Regions from separate parts of the Sphingomonas sp. SORGH_AS_0438 genome, predicted to be linked through region 3. Evidence: riboswitches for the same ligand, from Rfam matches in the RefSeq annotation. Region 3 holds a riboswitch; each other region holds the start of a gene.
What was found. Region 3 has a riboswitch for cobalamin ahead of QE452_RS13090 (TonB-dependent receptor domain-containing protein). Riboswitches for the same ligand answer to the same signal wherever they lie in the genome.

Region 1: it holds a riboswitch for cobalamin, as region 3 does, so the genes downstream of both, cobW (cobalamin biosynthesis protein CobW) here and QE452_RS13090 (TonB-dependent receptor domain-containing protein) in region 3, are expected to answer to the same signal.
Region 2: it holds a riboswitch for cobalamin, as region 3 does, so the genes downstream of both, QE452_RS05175 (DUF1852 domain-containing protein) here and QE452_RS13090 (TonB-dependent receptor domain-containing protein) in region 3, are expected to answer to the same signal.

Annotation. Positions count from the first base shown of each region.
Region 1 covers NZ_JAVIZS010000001.1:3,492,851-3,498,834, reverse strand. The annotation lists gene QE452_RS16485 (NAD(P)/FAD-dependent oxidoreductase) at 1-372, opposite strand, end outside; gene QE452_RS16480 (SDR family NAD(P)-dependent oxidoreductase) at 486-1,238, shown strand; gene QE452_RS16475 (hypothetical protein) at 1,261-1,518, shown strand; gene QE452_RS16470 (DUF6968 family protein) at 1,525-1,842, opposite strand; partial or broken gene QE452_RS19130 (PEPxxWA-CTERM sorting domain-containing protein) at 1,951-2,097, opposite strand; cobalamin riboswitch at 2,646-2,886, shown strand; gene cobW (cobalamin biosynthesis protein CobW) at 3,063-4,100, shown strand; gene cobN (cobaltochelatase subunit CobN) at 4,107-5,984, shown strand, end outside.
Region 2 covers NZ_JAVIZS010000001.1:1,084,486-1,090,469, reverse strand. The annotation lists gene QE452_RS05195 (DUF427 domain-containing protein) at 216-497, opposite strand; gene QE452_RS05190 (UPF0149 family protein) at 679-1,383, shown strand; gene QE452_RS05185 (VOC family protein) at 1,485-1,868, opposite strand; gene QE452_RS05180 (hypothetical protein) at 2,109-2,324, shown strand; cobalamin riboswitch at 2,431-2,654, shown strand; gene QE452_RS05175 (DUF1852 domain-containing protein) at 2,778-3,761, shown strand; gene QE452_RS05170 (methionine synthase) at 3,791-4,819, shown strand; gene QE452_RS05165 (acyltransferase) at 5,028-5,984, opposite strand, start outside.
Region 3 covers NZ_JAVIZS010000001.1:2,813,861-2,819,844, reverse strand. The annotation lists gene QE452_RS13115 (diguanylate cyclase) at 1-782, shown strand, start outside; gene QE452_RS13110 (hypothetical protein) at 833-1,033, shown strand; gene QE452_RS13105 (exodeoxyribonuclease VII small subunit) at 1,105-1,368, shown strand; gene QE452_RS13100 (farnesyl diphosphate synthase) at 1,376-2,275, shown strand; partial or broken gene coaD (pantetheine-phosphate adenylyltransferase) at 2,272-2,785, shown strand; cobalamin riboswitch at 2,806-3,012, shown strand; gene QE452_RS13090 (TonB-dependent receptor domain-containing protein) at 3,134-4,993, shown strand; gene QE452_RS13085 (ABC transporter substrate-binding protein) at 4,995-5,783, shown strand; gene QE452_RS13080 (iron ABC transporter permease) at 5,780-5,984, shown strand, end outside.

The DNA.
Region 1 (5,984 bases), 680 kb from region 3:
GATCGGGCGGAACCCCATCTGCGCCAGGATCAGCCCCGCGAACAGCCCGCACGGCCCCGCCCCGACCACGATCGGGCGCGGCCCGCGATAGTCCGCGGGAGCCCGCGCGACGAAGCGATAGCCGGTGTCGGGCGTCGGGTTGACGTGCCGGTCGCGGCGGAAGCGGGCCAGCACCGCCGCCTCGTTCTTCACCGTTACGTCGATCGAATAGACCAGCTGGATGTCCATCTTGTCGCGCGCGTCATGCGCCCGGCGCGCGACCGTGTAGCGCACCAGGTCGCGCGGCGTGATCCGCAGCCGGTTGCGGATCGCCGCGGGCAGCGCCTCCTCGGCATGGTTGAGCGGCAGCTTGAGTTCGGTGATGCGCAACATGCCCGCTTCCTTAGCGTGCTGCGGGGCCAGCGGAAACCGGGAGCACGCGTCCCCGTGGTTGAACTCTCCGGCCCGTTGGTCTTTACCCCCCGCGATACGGCAGGAGACGCGACATGGCACGGACGGCATTCATCACCGGCGCGACGGCGGGGATCGGCGCGGCGGCGGCGCGGGCGTTCGTAGCCGATGGCTGGCGCGTGATCGCGACCGGGCGACGCGCCGAACGGCTGGCGGCGTTGGCCGGGGAATTGGGGGCGGACAAGGTCCACACGCTCTGCTTCGACATCGCCGACCAGGCGGCGATGGACGCGGCGCTCGGCCAATTGTCACCGGAGGACCGCGCGATCGACCTGCTGATCAACAATGCCGGACTGGCGCTCGGCACGCAGCCCGCGCAGAAGGCGGACCTCGCCGCCTGGCATACGATGATCGCCACCAACGTCACCGCGCTGGTCACGCTGACCCACAAGCTGCTGCCCGGCCTGGTCGAGCGGCAGGGCGCGGTCATCAACCTGTCCTCGGTGGCGGCGACCTATCCCTATCCGGGCGGCAACGTCTATGGCGGCACCAAGGCGTTCGTGGAGCAATTCTCGCTGGGCCTGCGCTCCGACCTGCACGGCACCGGCGTGCGCGTGACCTCGATCGAGCCGGGGATGGTCGAAACCGAGTTCACCACGGTCCGCACCGGCGGCGACCAGGCCGCCTCCGACGCGCTCTATCGCGGCGCCACGCCGATGACGGCGGAGGACATCGCCGCGACGATGCTGTGGGTGGCGACGCTGCCGCCGCATCTCAACATCAACCGACTGGAGCTGATGCCGGTCAGCCAGAGCTTCGCCGGCTTCCAGGTCGCGCGCAAGGACTGACGGACGGCTGGGAGGGGCAGCGATGGCGAAACGCTATTACCTGACCGCGACGCTGCCCGATGGCTATGTGAAGACGATCGGCCCCACCGCCACCGCCTTCACCCATTATTGGCGGATCGTGGCGACGCTGGCGAACGGCAAGACCGAGGTGTTCTGGGGCCATACCAAGTCGCTGGCGGAGGCGAAGAGCAAGCGCACCGCCCTCGCCGACGCCGCCCGCCAGCGCGGCTGGACGGACCATGTGTTCGAGATCGTCGAGGTGGAGCGCCGGCCGGGGTGAGGGGGATTAAATATGGTTGTCCGGATCCCAATCTCGGATGACATCGGATATGGGGAGCCCAAGACTCTTATCATCGAGCCACTCCACCGTTCTTCCATCGACATTGCGAGCGGCCAGCAAATCTACGTGCGCCATCTTCATTCCGAGCAGCAAGGCTTGAACTTCGTCCACGCCACCGGCCCTCTTGCTCTTCACACCCTCCGGCCAGTCGATTTCAACTTTGCAGAAAAAACAGTCATTGTCTTGCAGCGGCTTGTAAAAGCGGCATTCCACTTCGCGGCCATCCACAACAAAAGCTCGCTTGGCAAAGATGCTATCGGTCATACGCTTCCCTAAATATGAAGGCACATTCACGAAGCGGAGTCATCAACAGGCGGGGAGGGATGGGCTTGATCGCTGGTAGAATCGCGAAACCGTACTTCGACTGGATCCTCACCGCTCAATATCGGCATAGGCCTGTTTGATCGCACGGTCGAAGCGCGCATTCGAACGCCGCACCTGGCGGCGCAGCACCAGCCCCAGCAGGCCGAAGCCCAGGATCATCAGCGCCCAGCCGGCCGGTTCGGGCACGGCGGCGATCGCGGCGGCGATGCCGGTCTTGCGCGGCGGGCGAGTCGCATTGGCGGCGGCCAGATCGTCATGCATCAGCGCATAGGCGAAGGCGTCGCGCTCGGTGACGCCGTCCACCGCGACATGGCCGTCGACGACGATGCGGATCGCGTCCCCGCCATCCCGCGACTCGACCGGCGGGGCATCGGCGGTGAAGACATGCGAATGGCCGGATCGCGGCGGCGTAGTGGACAGCGTCGCCGCCGGGCAGGCCATGGCGACGCACAGCCCCAGCATCGCCAGCCATGCCATGATCACCGTCTTCACCGCGCGCACGTCCAAATAGTCCCCAGTCGCCCGCGCGCGCTCCCCAGCGCCGCGTCGATCCGCAGCGATGATCTTAACAAGGCGTAAAGTCCATCGCTAATTCGGTCTTGCTCCGGGACGGATTCGTGCCTCTTCCGTAAAGCCCCGCCCTTCCAGCGACATGGCCGAACGGAGCGCGTGCCGCATTCGTCTGTCCCCGCGGTTGGCACCGGCCAGTCCCTCGGCTAGAGGCGGCAGCGGGGCCGGTATCCGGTTCCATCGATCGCGTCGGTGCCCCGCCAAGGGGCTTGAATGGGAATGCGGTGCGAGGCGGCGACGCCTCCAAGCCGCGGCTGTCCCTGCAACTGTAAGCGGCGAGCGAGCGGCACAGGTCCCTGGCCCCATTCGGGCGAGGGCGGCCACTGGCGACGGACGGCGACGTCCCCGCCGGGAAGGCGTGCCGCAAGCGACGACCCGCGAGCCAGGAGACCTGCCGGCGCAATGGTCGCTCTTACCATGGTCCAGGGGATGGCCGCGGTACGGTGTTTCCGTCTGAGCGACGAATCCTTGCGGCCGGGGCCGCATCGGTGCGTGGCACGGGCGACTCCAGCGAGCGCCCGCCCGGTCCCACGCGCCGGCCGCACAAGGCCCCGTCCGTGTCGTTGCCAGGGCGCCCGCGCGGAGACACCATGACCGACCTTTCGCGTATTCCCGTCACCATCGTCACCGGCTTCCTCGGCGCGGGCAAGACCACGCTGGTCAGCGAGCTGATCCGCCGCTCCGCCGGGCGACGGCTGGCGGTGGTGGTCAACGAGTTCGGCACGCTCGGCATCGACGGCGAGATCCTGAAGGGCTGCGCCATCCCCGATTGCCCGGCGGAGAATATCGTCGAGCTGGCCAATGGCTGCATCTGCTGCACCGTCGCCGACGACTTCATCCCGACCGTCGAGCAGCTGCTCGCGCTCGATCCCCGCCCCGACCATATCGTCATCGAGACGTCGGGCCTGGCGCTGCCCAAGCCGCTGCTCAAGGCGTTCGACTGGCCCGCGATCCGCTCGCGCATCACCGTCGACGGCGTCGTCGCGCTGGCCGATGCGGAGGCGGTGGCGGCGGGCCGCTTCGCCCCCGACCTGGCCCGGCTGGAGGCGCAGCGCGCCGCCGATCCCGAGCTGGACCATGACACGCCGCTCGCCGAGCTGTTCGAGGACCAGCTCGCCTGTGCCGACCTGGTGCTGCTGACCAAGGGCGACCTGGCCGGGCCGGAGGGGATCGCCGCCGCGCGCGCGACCATCGCCGCCACCGCGCCGCGCCCGGTGCCGGTGGTCGAGCTGGTCGACGGGCGGATCGACCCGGCGGTGGTGCTGGGGCTGGAGGCGGCGGCCGAGGACGATATCGCCGCCCGCCCCTCGCATCACGACGGCGCCGACGATCACGAGCATGACGATTTCGATTCGCTGGTCCATCAGGCCGGTGAGATCGACGATCCCGCCGATCTGGTCGCCCGGATCGAGGCGATGGCGCGCGACCAGGACATCCTGCGGGTGAAGGGGCATGCCGCCGTGCGCGGCAAGCCCATGCGGCTGCTGGTCCAGGCGGTCGGCGCGCGCGTGCGCACCCAATATGACCGCCCCTGGCGGCCCGGCGAGCCGCGCGTCACCCGGCTGGTGGTGATCGCCGAGCATGACCGGATCGATCCCGCCGCGATCGGAGCCGCGCTGGCCGGCTGAGCCCCGATGCACCTCGTCTTCCGCGAGAGCCACGGCCTGGAGGAGACCGCCACCCCGCGCGACCTGGCGCAGGACCCGGCGGCGCTGGTCGTGCTGTCCTTTTCCGACAGCGACCTGGGCGCGTTCGCCGCCGGCTGGCATGGCGCCGCCGGCGACGGCACGCCGCTGCCCGCGCTGCGCCTCGCCAATCTGGGCGATCTGGCGCATCCGCTGTCGGTCGACACCTATGTCGAGCGGACGCTGTCGGGCGCGAAGGCGATCCTGGTGCGGATGATCGGCGGCCCCGCCTGGTGGAGCTATGGCCTGCAACAGGTCGAGGCGCTGGCCCGCAACCGGGGCATCGCGCTGGCGATCGTCAGCGGCGACGGCCGGGCCGACCCGGCGCTGACCGAGCGATCCACCCTGCCCCCGGCGATTCTCGCGCGGCTGGCGGCGCTGTGCGACCAGGGCGGCGCGGCGGCGGCGCGGGCGGCCCTGGCGCTGCTGGCGGAAGCGGCGGGGCTGGCCGCGCCGGTCGCGGGGATGCCGGCGCCGCTCGCCCCGGTCGGCGGGTGGAGCGCGAGCCACGGCCTGGCCTGCCCCGCCGCCAGCCTCTGGGCCCATCGATGGACCAGCCCCCGGCCGCTGGTCCTCCTCACCTTCTACCGCTCCTATCTGCTGGCCGAGGATCTCGCGCCCATCGCCGCGCTGGAACGGGCGCTGACGGCGCGCGGCTTCGCGGTCGCGGCGCTGTTCGTGCCGTCGCTCAAGGCCGCGGAGGCGCGCGGCTGGCTGCGGCGCTGGGTGGCGGCGCTGGCTCCGGCGGCGATCGTCAACGCCACCGCCTTCGCCGCGCGCGACGACGATATGGGCAGCCCGCTCGACGGCGAAGCGCCCGTCTTCCAGATCGCGCTCGCCACCTCGGACCGCGCCGCCTGGGCGACCGCGTCGCGCGGATTGTCGCCGGCCGATCTGGCGATGCATGTCGTGCTGCCCGAGATCGACGGGCGGATCTTCGCCGGCGTCGCCAGCTTCAAACAGGCCGGCGCGCGCGACCCCGCGCTCCACTTCGCCCCCCGCGCGCACCAGCCCGAGCCCGAGCGGATCGCCGCCATCGCCGACCGCGTCGCCGGCTGGCACCGCCTCGCCGCCACCCCGGCGGAAGGGCGGCGGGTGGCGATCGTGCTTTCCACCTATCCGGGCAAAAGCTGGCAGATGGCGCACGCCGTCGGCCTCGACGCGATCGCCTCGGCCGAGGCGATGCTCGCCGACTGGACGGACGCGGGCTATGCCACTGGGCCTGGCGCACCGCTCGACCGGGCGCTGGCCGACGAGGTCATCGCCTGGCCGCTCGCGGACTATCACGCCGCGCTGGCGACCCTGCCCCAAACGCTTCGGGACGACCTGGCCGCGCGCTGGGGGGCGCCGGACGCCGATCCGGCGGTACGCGACGGCGCCTTCCATTTCGCCGCGACCCGGCGGGGCCACATATCGGTCGCGCTGCAACCCGAGCGCGGCACCGCCGACGACCGCGCCGCCGAGTATCACGACCTGTCGCTGGCCCCCCGCCACGCCTATGTCGCCTTCTATCTGTGGCTGCGCGCCCAGGGCCTCCACGCGCTGGTCCATGTCGGCGCGCACGGCACGCTGGAATGGCTGCCGGGCAAGGCGGTGGCGCTGTCGGGCGCCTGCTGGCCGGAGGCGCTGACCGGCCCCCTGCCGATCTTCTATCCCTTCATCGTCAACGATCCGGGCGAGGCGGCGCAGGCGCGGCGGCGGATCGGCGCGGTGACGCTCGGCCATCTGCCGCCCCGGCTGGAGACGGTGGGGACGGGCGCAGGCGCGGGATTGGGCCGGCTCGAATCGCTGCTCGACGAATATGCCACCGCCGACGGGCTCGACCCG
Region 2 (5,984 bases), 1.7 Mb from region 3:
ACCACCGACGAGGTACCCGGAATCAACCGAATACTGGACGAACGCGGGTGCCAATGCCGCCGGACGGGTGGCGGTCCTTCACGGGTCGAATGGCAATGGCGACATCGTCGAGCGCTCGCGCTTCTGCACATAATGCCGCCTGTAAACGCAATTTGCGCCTGAACGACTACGGGATGCTACACTCCGTCACCGGCCGGATGCTTGCACGACCCGGCTCAGCTCACGGTGACACCTTTCCAAAAAGCGATACGGCCGCGAATGGCCTCCGCTTCGGCTTTAGGATCGGGATAATACCAAGCGGCATCCGCATTGTCGGCGCCCGCGACGTGCAGGCTGTAATAATGCGCCGTTCCCTTCCAGGGGCAAACGGTCGTCGTGCCACTCGGCCGCAAGACGGCGGCATCCACACTGTCCACCGGGAAATAGTGGTTGCCCTCGACGATGACCGTCTCGTCGCTATGGGCAATGCGGGCACCGTTCCACCGAGCTTCGACCATCATATCTCTCCTGACGCCGACGGAGATCGGCATTGGGTCTATGTCCGTCAAGGTCGCGGCCGGTCGACGATCGACCACTGTCAAACCCGAACGATCCTATTAACGGGCGCGCCATGCGGGAAACCCATATGAAGCACCTCATCGACGGCACCGATATCGTCACGGGCGATCCTACGCCGCTATGGGTGAAGGAGGAGGCAAAAATGCACGAACGGAACCTTCGCCTGTGAGAAAAATGCCATCCCGTTTCCGACGCCTCGACGGGGCATTGGCGGACCTTCCGGTCGAAGAGCCGATGCTGCTCACCGAGCTCGACGGCTTCCTCACCGGGCTGATCGTCTGTCCCGAGGCGATCCCGGTGGACGCGTGGATGACGGTCATATGGGGCGTCGAGATCGATGGCGTCCCACCGTTCGAGGACCCGCTCGACGTGCAATGGTTCGTCAGGGCGGTGACGGCGCGGCGCGACGAGATCGCGCGCGACCTGTCCCGCGGCAAGCTGCAGCCGATCCTCGACATCGACGAGCGGGATGGCGACGTTCTGTGGGAATTCTGGATCGACGGCTTTTCCGATGCGATCGCGTTGCGTCCGGATGCGTGGGACGCCGCGGCCGCTGATAGCGAATGGGCCGATCCGTGGCGGCGCCTGCTGGCGCTGATCGCGATCGCCCGCGACGAAAGCGATCTCGACAGCGTGGAGATCAATGCGTTCCAGGACCGTGCGGTGGCCGAACTGACGGACACGATCCAGCGCCTCCATGCGGCCCGCGCTCATACGGGCGAGACGAAGGCGAATGCCATGGAGACAGTCGCGCCGGCCAAGACCGGCCGCAACGATCCCTGCCCCTGCGGCTCGGGAAAGAAGCGCAAGCATTGCTGCGCCTGACCTGCCGAACCCGAATGGACGATGTCTTCCGTGGTTGGTCGCACCGGATCAATCGGGTGCTGCCCGCCCGCAACCGGGACGGGCAGCACGGTTAGGCCCGCTTATTTGGGAAAATGGATCCCGCAAAGCTTGTTGCCGTCGGGATCGCGAACATAGGCGAGTTCGATCGTGCCCATGGAGGCCGTGTTGCGCGGACCCGGCGGTGCTTCGATCGACGTGCCGCCATTGGCGACCGCAACATCGTGAAACTGCTTCACCTGCTCCGGCGAGTTGCAAGCAAAGGCGACGGTGCTGCCGTTCGCGACGGTTGCCGGCTCGTCGTTGATCGGCTGGCTGACGATGAAGTTGGTCCCGTTGTCGTTCCGATAGATCAGTCGGGTATGACCGCTGTCGGCGATGTTCCGCATCGCCTCCCCTACGCCGAGGGTGCCCAGCACCGTGTCGTAGAAACGCTTCGATCGCTCAATGTCGTTCGATCCGACCATCGTGTGAAACAGCACGCTATTCTCTCCTGCTTGGGACAGTGCCCGGAACGAACGGAAGCGGCATCCGGGCCATCGGATCGGTGCAGGCGGCCCGAAGGATGAAGCGGATATCGGCCAGGACCGATTGCCGGGCCGGGAATTTGGCTTGTCAGGGACCATGGGGCGGGCCACCCTCGCCACCCGATGACGACATCCCCCATTTCCGAAGACTATGCCCGCGGACGACGCGACGGACTGCGCATGGCGCTGTCGATCCTCGAAGCGGAGGAGGCCAAATGGGAAGCCCGGCTGGGCGAAAGCCCGTCCTGGCGGACAAACGCGATGCGGGTCATCCGCCACAAGGCCTATCAGGTCGCGCGCAAGCGCGTGCAGACGGCGCTTCATCGGCTGCAACCGAAATCGGAAGCCGCGTTGCCCAGCGAAATCGCACAAAGGATCGACCAGGCCGGCTTGTAGGCGCACGCGCCCTATCTTGCGCCAGAGGGCATCCGGGCGCCGGACATCACGTCATCAAGATATAAGGATATCTTTATATCATGATTGACAATGCCTCGGTGTTGGTGTTGGAACGCGGCGTCGAGGTTCCCCATCCCAGGCATGGCGATGGGGCTAAGACGGGAAGCCGGTGGTGTCCTTCAGGGCAGAGTCCGGCGCTGCCCCCGCAACTGTAAGCGGCGAGCGGCGGCTCCAATTCGTGTCACTGGGTTCCCGCAAGGAGCCCGGGAAGGCCGGAGCCACCGCGTCGACCCGCAAGCCAGGAGACCTGCCTTTCGACGCCATAACGTTCCTCGGACGGGGGTTCCTCCGGTGGATCGCGCTCGACGCGACGGTCCGTGACGTTCCGCCATCCGGGCCTGTCCCTGCCTTGCGCGCTCTCGCCTGACCTCTGTCCGCAAAGCCAGGTGAGTCATGACGAATAGCGGGTTCACATTCACGATCAGCAGCATCCCGTTCAACGAGGACTATCGTCCGGCCGACAGCACGCGCATCACCACCAACTTCGCCAATCTCGCCCGAGGCGACAACCGGCAAGAGAATCTGCGCAACACGCTGATGATGATCGATCGCCGTTTCAACGCGCTGATGCACTGGGACAATCCCACCGGTGATCGCTACACGATCGAGTTGAAGATCATCTCCGCCGCGCTGACCATTGGCGATGGTGACGCCGACGACGCGCTTCCCCTGATCGAGATTCTGCACACCAGCATCGTCGACCGACGCAGCGGCGAGCGGACCGATGGCATCGTCGGCAACAACTTCTCCTCCTACATCCGGGACTACGACTTCAACGTCGTTCTCCCGGACCACCTCAGGACCGGAGGTGGCGGTGCGCCGGACGATTTCGGCGATCTCCACGGCGCTCTGTTCAAGCGCTTTCTCGGCTCAAGCGCCTATCGCGACCATTTTCGGAAGGCCCCGGTCATCTGCCTGAGCGTGTCGAGCAAGGCGATCTACCACCGGACGGCAAACGTCCATCCTATCCTCGGCGTCGAGTATCGGAACGACGATACCTCCCCGACCGACCGGTATTTCGCGAAGATGGGCATGAAAGTGCGCTACTTCATGCCGCCGCACAGCGTCGCGCCCCTGGCCTTCTATCATATCGGCGATCTGGTCAGCGACTACACCAACCTCGAACTCGCCGGCACGATCGCGACGATGGAGACGTTCCAGAAAATCTATCGCCCCGAAATCTACAACGCCAACTCCGTGGCGGCGGAGCAGTACCGGCCGAGCCTGACATATCAGGACTATTCGCTGACCCGCATCGTCTACGATCGCGAGGAGCGCAGCCGGCTCGCCGTGGAGCAAGGCAAGCTGGCCGAGGCGCATATCATCGCGCCGCATGGTGCCGCCCTTCGACGCTGGTCCGCGACCTGCGGCCTCTGATCCCACCCAAACGACAGGTATATTCCATCATGACGAGATTGTTGCCGACGACGACGGCGGGCAGCCTGCCCAAGCCCAGCTGGCTTGCTCAGCCCGAGACCCTGTGGTCGCCGTGGAAGCTGGAGGGTGAGGAACTGATCGCGGGCAAGCAGGACGCGCTGCGTCTGGCGGTCGACGATCAGCGCCAGGCGGGCATCGATATCCTGGGAGACGGCGAGCAGACCCGCCAGCACTTCGTCACGACGTTCATCGAGCATCTGGACGGCGTCGACTTCGAGAAGCGCGAGACGGTGCGTATCCGCAACCGTTACGACGCCAGCGTGCCGACGGTCACCGGCGCCGTGTCGCGGCCCCGCTCGGTCTTCGTCGACGATGCGCGGTTCCTGCGCGCCCAGACCACCCAGCCGATCAAATGGACCCTGCCGGGGCCGATGACGATGATCGATACCCTCTTCGACGCCCATTACCGGAGCCGCGAGAAGCTGGCCTGGGAATTCGCCCGCATCCTCAACGAGGAGGCCCGCGAACTGGAGGCTGCGGGCGTCGACATCATCCAATTCGACGAACCCGCCTTCAACGTGTTCTTCGACGAGGCGAACGACTGGGGTATCGTCACCCTGGAACGCGCCGCCGAGGGCCTGAAGGCCGAGACCGCCGTCCACATCTGCTACGGCTATGGGATCAAGGCCAATACCGACTGGAAGAAGACGCTCGGCTCCGAATGGCGGCAATATGAGGAAACCTTCCCCAACCTCCAGAAATCGAAGATCGATATCATCTCGCTCGAATGCCAGAATTCGCGAGTGCCGATGGACCTGATCGAGCTCGTCCGCGGCAAGAAGGTGATGGTCGGCGCGATCGACGTCGCCACCGATAGCATCGAGACGCCGGAACAGGTCGCCGATACCCTGCGCAACGCCCTGCGCTTCGTCGATGCGGACAAGCTCTACCCGGCGACGAATTGCGGCATGGCGCCTTTGAGCCGCAAGGTCGCGACCGGCAAGTTGAAGGCGCTGGGTGCGGGCGCGGCGATCGTCAGGCGGGAAATCACGGCCTGACCGGCGCAGTCGGGGGCTGTTCGGCGACTGCCAGCGTCTGACGTACCTAGGCTCCGACCCCGATCCGCTTCCTCGGCTTCGCCATCATCGGGCTAATGCCGGGAAGCGGATGACGGGTCATCCTTGGCAGGCCGTCCGCCCGCAACCCCATTCCAGACCGATGCCCCGTCGCCGACGAAGCGCATCACGACCTATCGAAGCCCGATCGTCATCGGGACGGCGCGACCGCCGACCGCCGGAGGAAGCGGGCGGCAAGCCGGCGACGCACGGGTTCGTCGTACAGCTTCAGACTCGCATAGGCGATCAGCACGGCGACGATCACCAGCAGGACGCCCATGGGCGCGCCGATACGGGCCGGGACCTTCTGGTCCACGACCCAGGCCGTGTAGAGGTAGATCAGGGGATAATGGGTGATGTACAAAGGGAAGGACAGGTCACCGAAGAACCGGGCCACGCGCAGGCTTTTGCCATCGGCCAGTTTCTGCCCGGCGCCGATCGCGACGATCAGCGGAAACAGCAACAGCACGCAGGCCGCATCGTACAGGCCATTGCGCCAGTCATGCGGCGTGTCGCCCATACGCGGCAGCGCCAAGGCCAGGATGAGCAGGACGCCGCTGACGGCAAAGGCGTGCCGAACGCGCAACCGCTTGCCCGATCGCATCAGCAGCATCCCCGCCAGGAACGGATAGCATAGACGCGCCAGACCGATATGGATGCCGGCCGCGTCGAGCGCCCAGCCGCCGATCAGATCGCGTCGTTCGCCCCGCAGCGCGACGTCGAGCAACAGCCCGGCCGCCAGCACCAGCAACAGCGTGAGGCCGCGACGCGAAAGCCTGCGCAGCACCAGCGCATAGGCTATATTGGCGACATATTCGTAGAAGAGCGACCAAGCCGGGCCGTTCAGCGGATGGATCTCATCCCAGCCGCGAATATCGAACGCCTTCGGCAACGGCAGCAGCGTACAGCCGAGCAGCATCACCAGCAGCATCTGCCAGACCGGCGTCTCGGCGATGCGTGGAAACAGGCCCCCCGCCTGGAGATAGAAAAGCGCGCCACCGAACACGCTGCCCAGCACCACCATCGGCTGTAACCGGATCAATCGCCGCTTGTAGAATTCCCACTGCCCCATGCGCGACCAGCGATCATCATAGGCATAGGCAATCAC
Region 3 (5,984 bases):
ATGACATCGACAGCTGCCTCTACATCCTGGTGGTCGCGATCGTGCCGGTCGTCTTCCTGCGCGCCAGTGCCCGGCGGGAGCGGGGGATGACGCTGTTCGCCGCTGCCTGGGGGTTGCCGATCCTGCTGGTCGGTTTGCGCATGATGGTGTCGCTGGGCCTGATGCGCGGCAGCAATGTCTATGACCTAGTGACGATCGGGATGATGACGATCGAGGCCCTGGTCGCGGCGATCGGCATCGTCTGGCGAATCCATCGACTCGGTCTGGAGCGGGACGAGGCGCGGGCGCGGGAAATGGCGGCCAGGATGCTGGCGGATATCGATCCGCTGACCGGGCTGCTCAACCGCCGCGCCTTCCTGGCCCGCGCGATCGGTCGGGAAACGGACCAGTTGCTGATCCTGATCGACATCGATCATTTCAAGGCGATCAACGATGAGGTCGGGCATGACAGCGGCGACGAGGTGCTGCGCCACTTCGCCGAGGGGTTGCGGACGGTCGCGCCCGCCAATGCCTTGGTGGCGCGGCTGGGGGGCGAGGAGTTCGCGCTGCTGATGCCCGCGCCGGCGGCGATGAGCCCAACGGCGATTCACAAGGCCCTGCGCACCGTGCGCATGCCGTTCGGCCTGACCGTGACATGCAGCCTGGGCGCCTGCACCGGGCCGATGGTCAGCGAACGCGCGTGGCAGGCCATGTATCGCGCCGCCGACCGCGCACTCTATGACGCCAAGGCGGCGGGCCGAAACCGGGTGAAGATCGGCGCGCCGCGGGTGGTGGCGGCATGAGCCTTGTCGAGGGAGGCGCGCTCGCCTAGCATCCGGGCAAGGGGGGGATGATGCGCAACCGACGGATCTTGTTGGCGATGGTCGCGACCGGCGCGACGTTGGCGATGGCGGCGCGGCATCCGACCGCCGATATCCGGTTCCCGACCCATCGGACCGGCGATCCCGCGCCGCACCGCTTCCAGGCGGCGGTCGAGCTGGGACTGGTCGGCGTCTCCCTGCTCTACACCTGGAGCGCGCGCCCGATCGGGTGAGCGCGAGGCGCGCCCGGCCCAGCGCCCGGCACGTCTTGCCTGTGCCAAGTCCGTGTCGCATAGGAACAATCATGGACATACCCGCCCCATCCGCCCCCGAAACGCCGGTCGAGGATCTGTCGTTCGAAGCCGCGCTGAAGGAATTGGAGCGGATCGTCGGCCGGTTGGAAAGCGGCGACGCGACGCTGGACGAATCGATCCGCCTGTACGAGCGCGGCGACCGGTTGCGCGCCCGCTGCGCCGAGCGGCTCGATGCGGCGCAGGCGCGGATCGAGGCGATCCGGCTGGACGCGGACGGCAAGCCCGCCGGCACGCGCCCCTTTGCCGCGGGCTGAGGCGCCCATGCCCGCTCTGCCCGCGTCGCTGCCCGACGCGATCTCGCTGGTCGCCGAGGCGGTCGATGCCCGGTTCGACACGCTGCTCGCCATCCCCGACGATCCGCGCGCCGACCTCTATCGCTGCATGCGCCATGCCGCGATCGGCGGTGGCAAGCGGCTGCGGCCGCTGTTGACGATCGCGACCGCCGACCTGTTCGGCGTCGATCGCGCCTGCGCCGTGCTGGTCGGCACCGCGATCGAGGCGATCCATGTCTATTCGCTGATCCACGACGATCTGCCGGCGATGGACGATGACGACATGCGCCGGGGCAAGCCGACCGCGCACAAAATCTATGGCGAGGCGACCGCGATCCTGGCGGGCGACTGCCTCCATGCGCTGGCGTTCGAGGTGCTGGCCGATGCGGATACGCATCCCGATCCGTTCGTGCGGTCCGAACTGGTGCTTGATCTGGCGCGCGCCGCCGGCCCCGGCGGCATGGCGGGCGGGCAGATGATGGACCTGGAGGCGGAAAAGGCGCGCTTCGACCTCGGCACCGTCACCCGGCTCCAGCAGATGAAGACCGGCGCGCTGATCTGCGCGGCGGTGGAGGCGGGCGCGATCCTGGGCCGGGTGCCGCCCGAGGGGCGCGTGCCTCTGCGCGGCTATGCGCACGACCTGGGCCTCGCCTTCCAGATCGCCGACGACCTGCTCGATGCCGAGGGCGACGAGGAACTGGCCGGCAAGAAGCTGCGCAAGGACGGCGAGGCGGGCAAGGAGACGTTCCTGTCGCTGCTCGGCGTCGATCGTGCCCGCGAGCAATGCGGGATGCTGGTCGACCAGGCGGTGCAGCATCTGCGCGGCTATGGCGCGGAGGCGGACCTGCTGCGCGCCATCGCCCGCTATGTGGTGGAGCGCGACCGGTGACCCGGATCGGCGTCTATCCCGGCACCTTCGACCCTGTCACACTCGGCCATATGGACATCATCCGGCGCGGCGCGAAGCTGGTCGACCGGCTGGCTGGTGGTGGGGGTGACGACCAATGCCTCCAAGTCGCCGATGTTCTCACTCGACGAGCGGATGGCGACGGTGCGGCGCGAGGTGGCGACGATCGGCGGCGCGATCGACGTGGTGCCGTTCGATTCGCTGCTGATGGACTTTGCCGTGCGCGAGGGGGCGAGCGTGATCGTGCGGGGCCTGCGCGCCGTCGCCGATTTCGAATATGAATATCAGATGGCGGGCATGAACCAGCAGCTCAACCGCCATGTCGAGACCGTCTTCCTGATGGCCGATGTCGCGTTGCAGCCGATCGCGTCGCGGCTGGTCAAGGAGATCGCGCTGTTCGGCGGCGACGTGTCGAAGTTCGTGCCCCCCGATGTGTGCCGGGACCTGGTCGCGCGCGTCGCGGCGCTGGGGCGCGGTCGGCAGGCTGATTGACCGGACCCGCGCCGGCGGCTAACCGCGCCGCCGTGACGGGTTCCCCCTGACCGGGGATCAAAAGGGAAGCCGGTGAGTGGTTTGTCCACGATCCCGGCGCTGTCCCCGCAACTGTGACCGGCGAGCGGCCGCCCCAACAGGCCACTGGACCCAGAGACGGTCCGGGAAGGCGGGGCGGCGGCGATGACCCGGAAGCCAGGAGACCTGCCCGTCACGGTCGATCCATCGCGCCGGCGGGAGCACCGGAGCGGACGAGGCGATATTCCTCGAGCGAACGACGCGCGGCGACGCGTGCGCAATGGTGCGGACGCCGCCGAGAGGGGGAATGCGTTCGTGTTGAGATTTGCCGTGTCCGTCCTGGCGCTTGCCGCCGCCGCTCCCGCACTGGCGCAGGCGGCCCCGGACGACGACCAGATCGTCGTCACCGCCGCCCGCGCGCCGCAGAAGCTGGACGAGGTCGGCCAAGCGCTGACCGTCATCGACCGCGCGGAGATCGAGGCGCGCCAGACCGTCTCGATCGCCGACCTGCTGTCGACCACGCCGGGCGTCACCGTCACCCGCAATGGCGGGATCGGCAGCCTGACCAGCCTGCGCATCCGGGGCGCGGAAGCGGAGCAGACGCTGGTCGTGATCGACGGCGTGCGCGTCAACGATCCGTCCTCGCCCGGCGGCGGCTTCGACTTCGCCAACCTGCTCTCCTCGTCGATCGAGCGGATCGAGGTGCTGCGCGGGCCGAATTCGGTGCCCTGGGGCAGCCAGGCGATCGGCGGCGTCGTCAACATCATCACCCAGGCGCCGACCGACCGGTTCCGCGCTCATGCGCGCGCCGAATATGGCTATGCGAACAGCGCCTTCGCCAGCGCCGGCGTGTCGGGCGGCGCCGGGCCGCTCGCCCTGTCGCTGACCGGCGGCTATCTGGACAGCGACGGCATCTCCGCCGCCGCCAATGGCCGCGAGCGTGACGGATACCGCCAATATGGTGCGAACGGCCGCGCGACGCTGGCGCTGACCCGGGACATCGGCATCGACCTGTCGGGCTGGTATGCGCATAGCCGGGTCGGGCTGGATGGCTTTCCGCCGCCCGACTATATGCTGGCCGACACCGCCGACTATGCCAAGACGCAGGAAGTCTATGGCTATGCCGGCGTCCATGCGAACCTGCTGGACGGCCGCCTCCGCAACCGTGCGGCCTTCACCATCGCCGATATCAACCGCGACAATTACGAACCCGCCTTCGGCACCGGCCCCAGCTTCATCGGCCGGGGCCGGTCCGAACGCTATGAATATCAGGGTGATTTCCGGCTGGCCGAGCCAGTCCGCCTGGTCGGCGGCGTCGAGCATGAGACCAGCCGCTATGACGACGGCTTCCTCAAGCGTTCGGTCGGCATCACCAGCGTCTATGGCCAGGCGATCGTCCAGCCGATCCGCGCGCTGACCGTCACCGGCGGCGTGCGGCATGACGATCACCAGCGTTTCGGCGGCCGCACCACCTTCGGCGCGGACGCGGCCTGGGCGCTGGCGACCGGCACGACGCTGCGCGCCAGCTATGGCGAGGGGTTCAAGGCCCCGACGCTCTACCAGCTCTACAGCGCCTATGGGAACGAGGCGCTGCGGCCGGAGACGGCGCGCAACTATGACCTGGGCGTCGAACAGGCGCTGGTGGAGGGCCGGATGCGGATCGGGGCGACCTGGTTCCACCGCGACACGCGCAACCAGATCAGCTTCCGCAACTGCGTCGGCGCGACCGAGTGCGCGGCCTATCCCTTCGGCCGCTACGACAATATCCAGCGCACCCAGGCCGAGGGTGTCGAGTTCACCATCGCGCTGCGTCCGGTCGATGCGCTGACCCTGTCGGGCAACGTCTCCTATATCGACAGCCGCAACCGCACGCCCGGCGCGGCCTTCGACCTCGACCTGGCGCGCCGGCCCAAGGAGACGGCGGCGGTCAATATCGACTATCGCCTGCCCTTCGGCCTGTCGGTCGGCGGCACGGTGCAGATGGTCGGCGACAGTTACGACGACGCGGCCAACAGCGTCCGGCTGGACGGCTATGCGCTGGCCAGCCTGCGCGCGGAACTGCCGATCGGGGATCGCCTGTCCGTCTATGGCCGCGTCGACAACCTGTTCGATGAGGATTACCGGGTCATCGCCGGCTATGGCACCTATGGCCGCGCCGCCTATGGCGGCATCCGCGTGACGCTCGACTGAGATGCGCGCGCTGGCCCTCGCCCTCCTGCTCGCCGGCTGTGCGCAGCCGCCGGGCGGGGGCGGGGGCATCGTCTCGACCAATCCATGCGCGGATGCGATGCTGGTGCACATGGTGCCGCCCGCCCGCATCGCCGCGATCAGCCATTATTCGCAAACGCCCGGCGCCTCCTCGATCCCGCTCGCCCTTGCGCGCCGCTTCCGCGCCACGGCGGGAACGGCGGAGGAGGTGATCGCGCTCCGGCCCGACCTGGTCGTCGCCTCCAGCTTCACCGCGCCCGCCACGCGGGAGGCCTGGGCGCGCGCCGGGCTGAAGACGCTCTATCTCGGCATCCCCGCCACCATCGCCGCCAGCGAGGCGCAGGTGCGCGAACTGGCGCGGGCGGTGGGGGCGGCTCCGGCCGGCGAGCGGATCGTGCGCGACATTGATGCTGGCCTGCGCCGCACCCGGCCGACGGATGCCCGGCGACCAAGGGCCTTGCTCTACATCTCCGGCGACCTCGCCAATGGCGGCGGCACCTTGCTGGATGAAGCGATGACGCATGTCGGCCTGACCAATGCGGCGGCGGGCTATGGCCTGGCCTTTACCGGGCGGCTGCCGGCGGAGACCCTGGTCGTGCACCCGCCGGACCTGGTGATCGCGCCCGACCGCAACCGGCTGGCACGCTTGCGCGAACGGCTGTTGCCGCACAGCCGGGCGGCGACGATCGACCCGGCCCTGCTCTATTGCGGCGGTCCCACGATTCCCCCGGCGCTCGACCGGCTCGCCGCGATCCGCCAGGAGGGGCCATGAGCCGATCGATCCGCCTGACCATGCTCGCGCTGCTGGTGGTGGCGCTTTTCCTGGGTTCGCTCGCCTGCGGCAAGGCGGTGGTGCCGCTGTCCGCCTGGTTCTCGGGCGATCAGCGCTGGTGGATCGTGGCGGAGCTTCGTTTGCCGCGCGCGGTGCTGGCCGTGGCCCTGGGCGCGGTGCTCGGCCTGTCGGGCGCGGTGT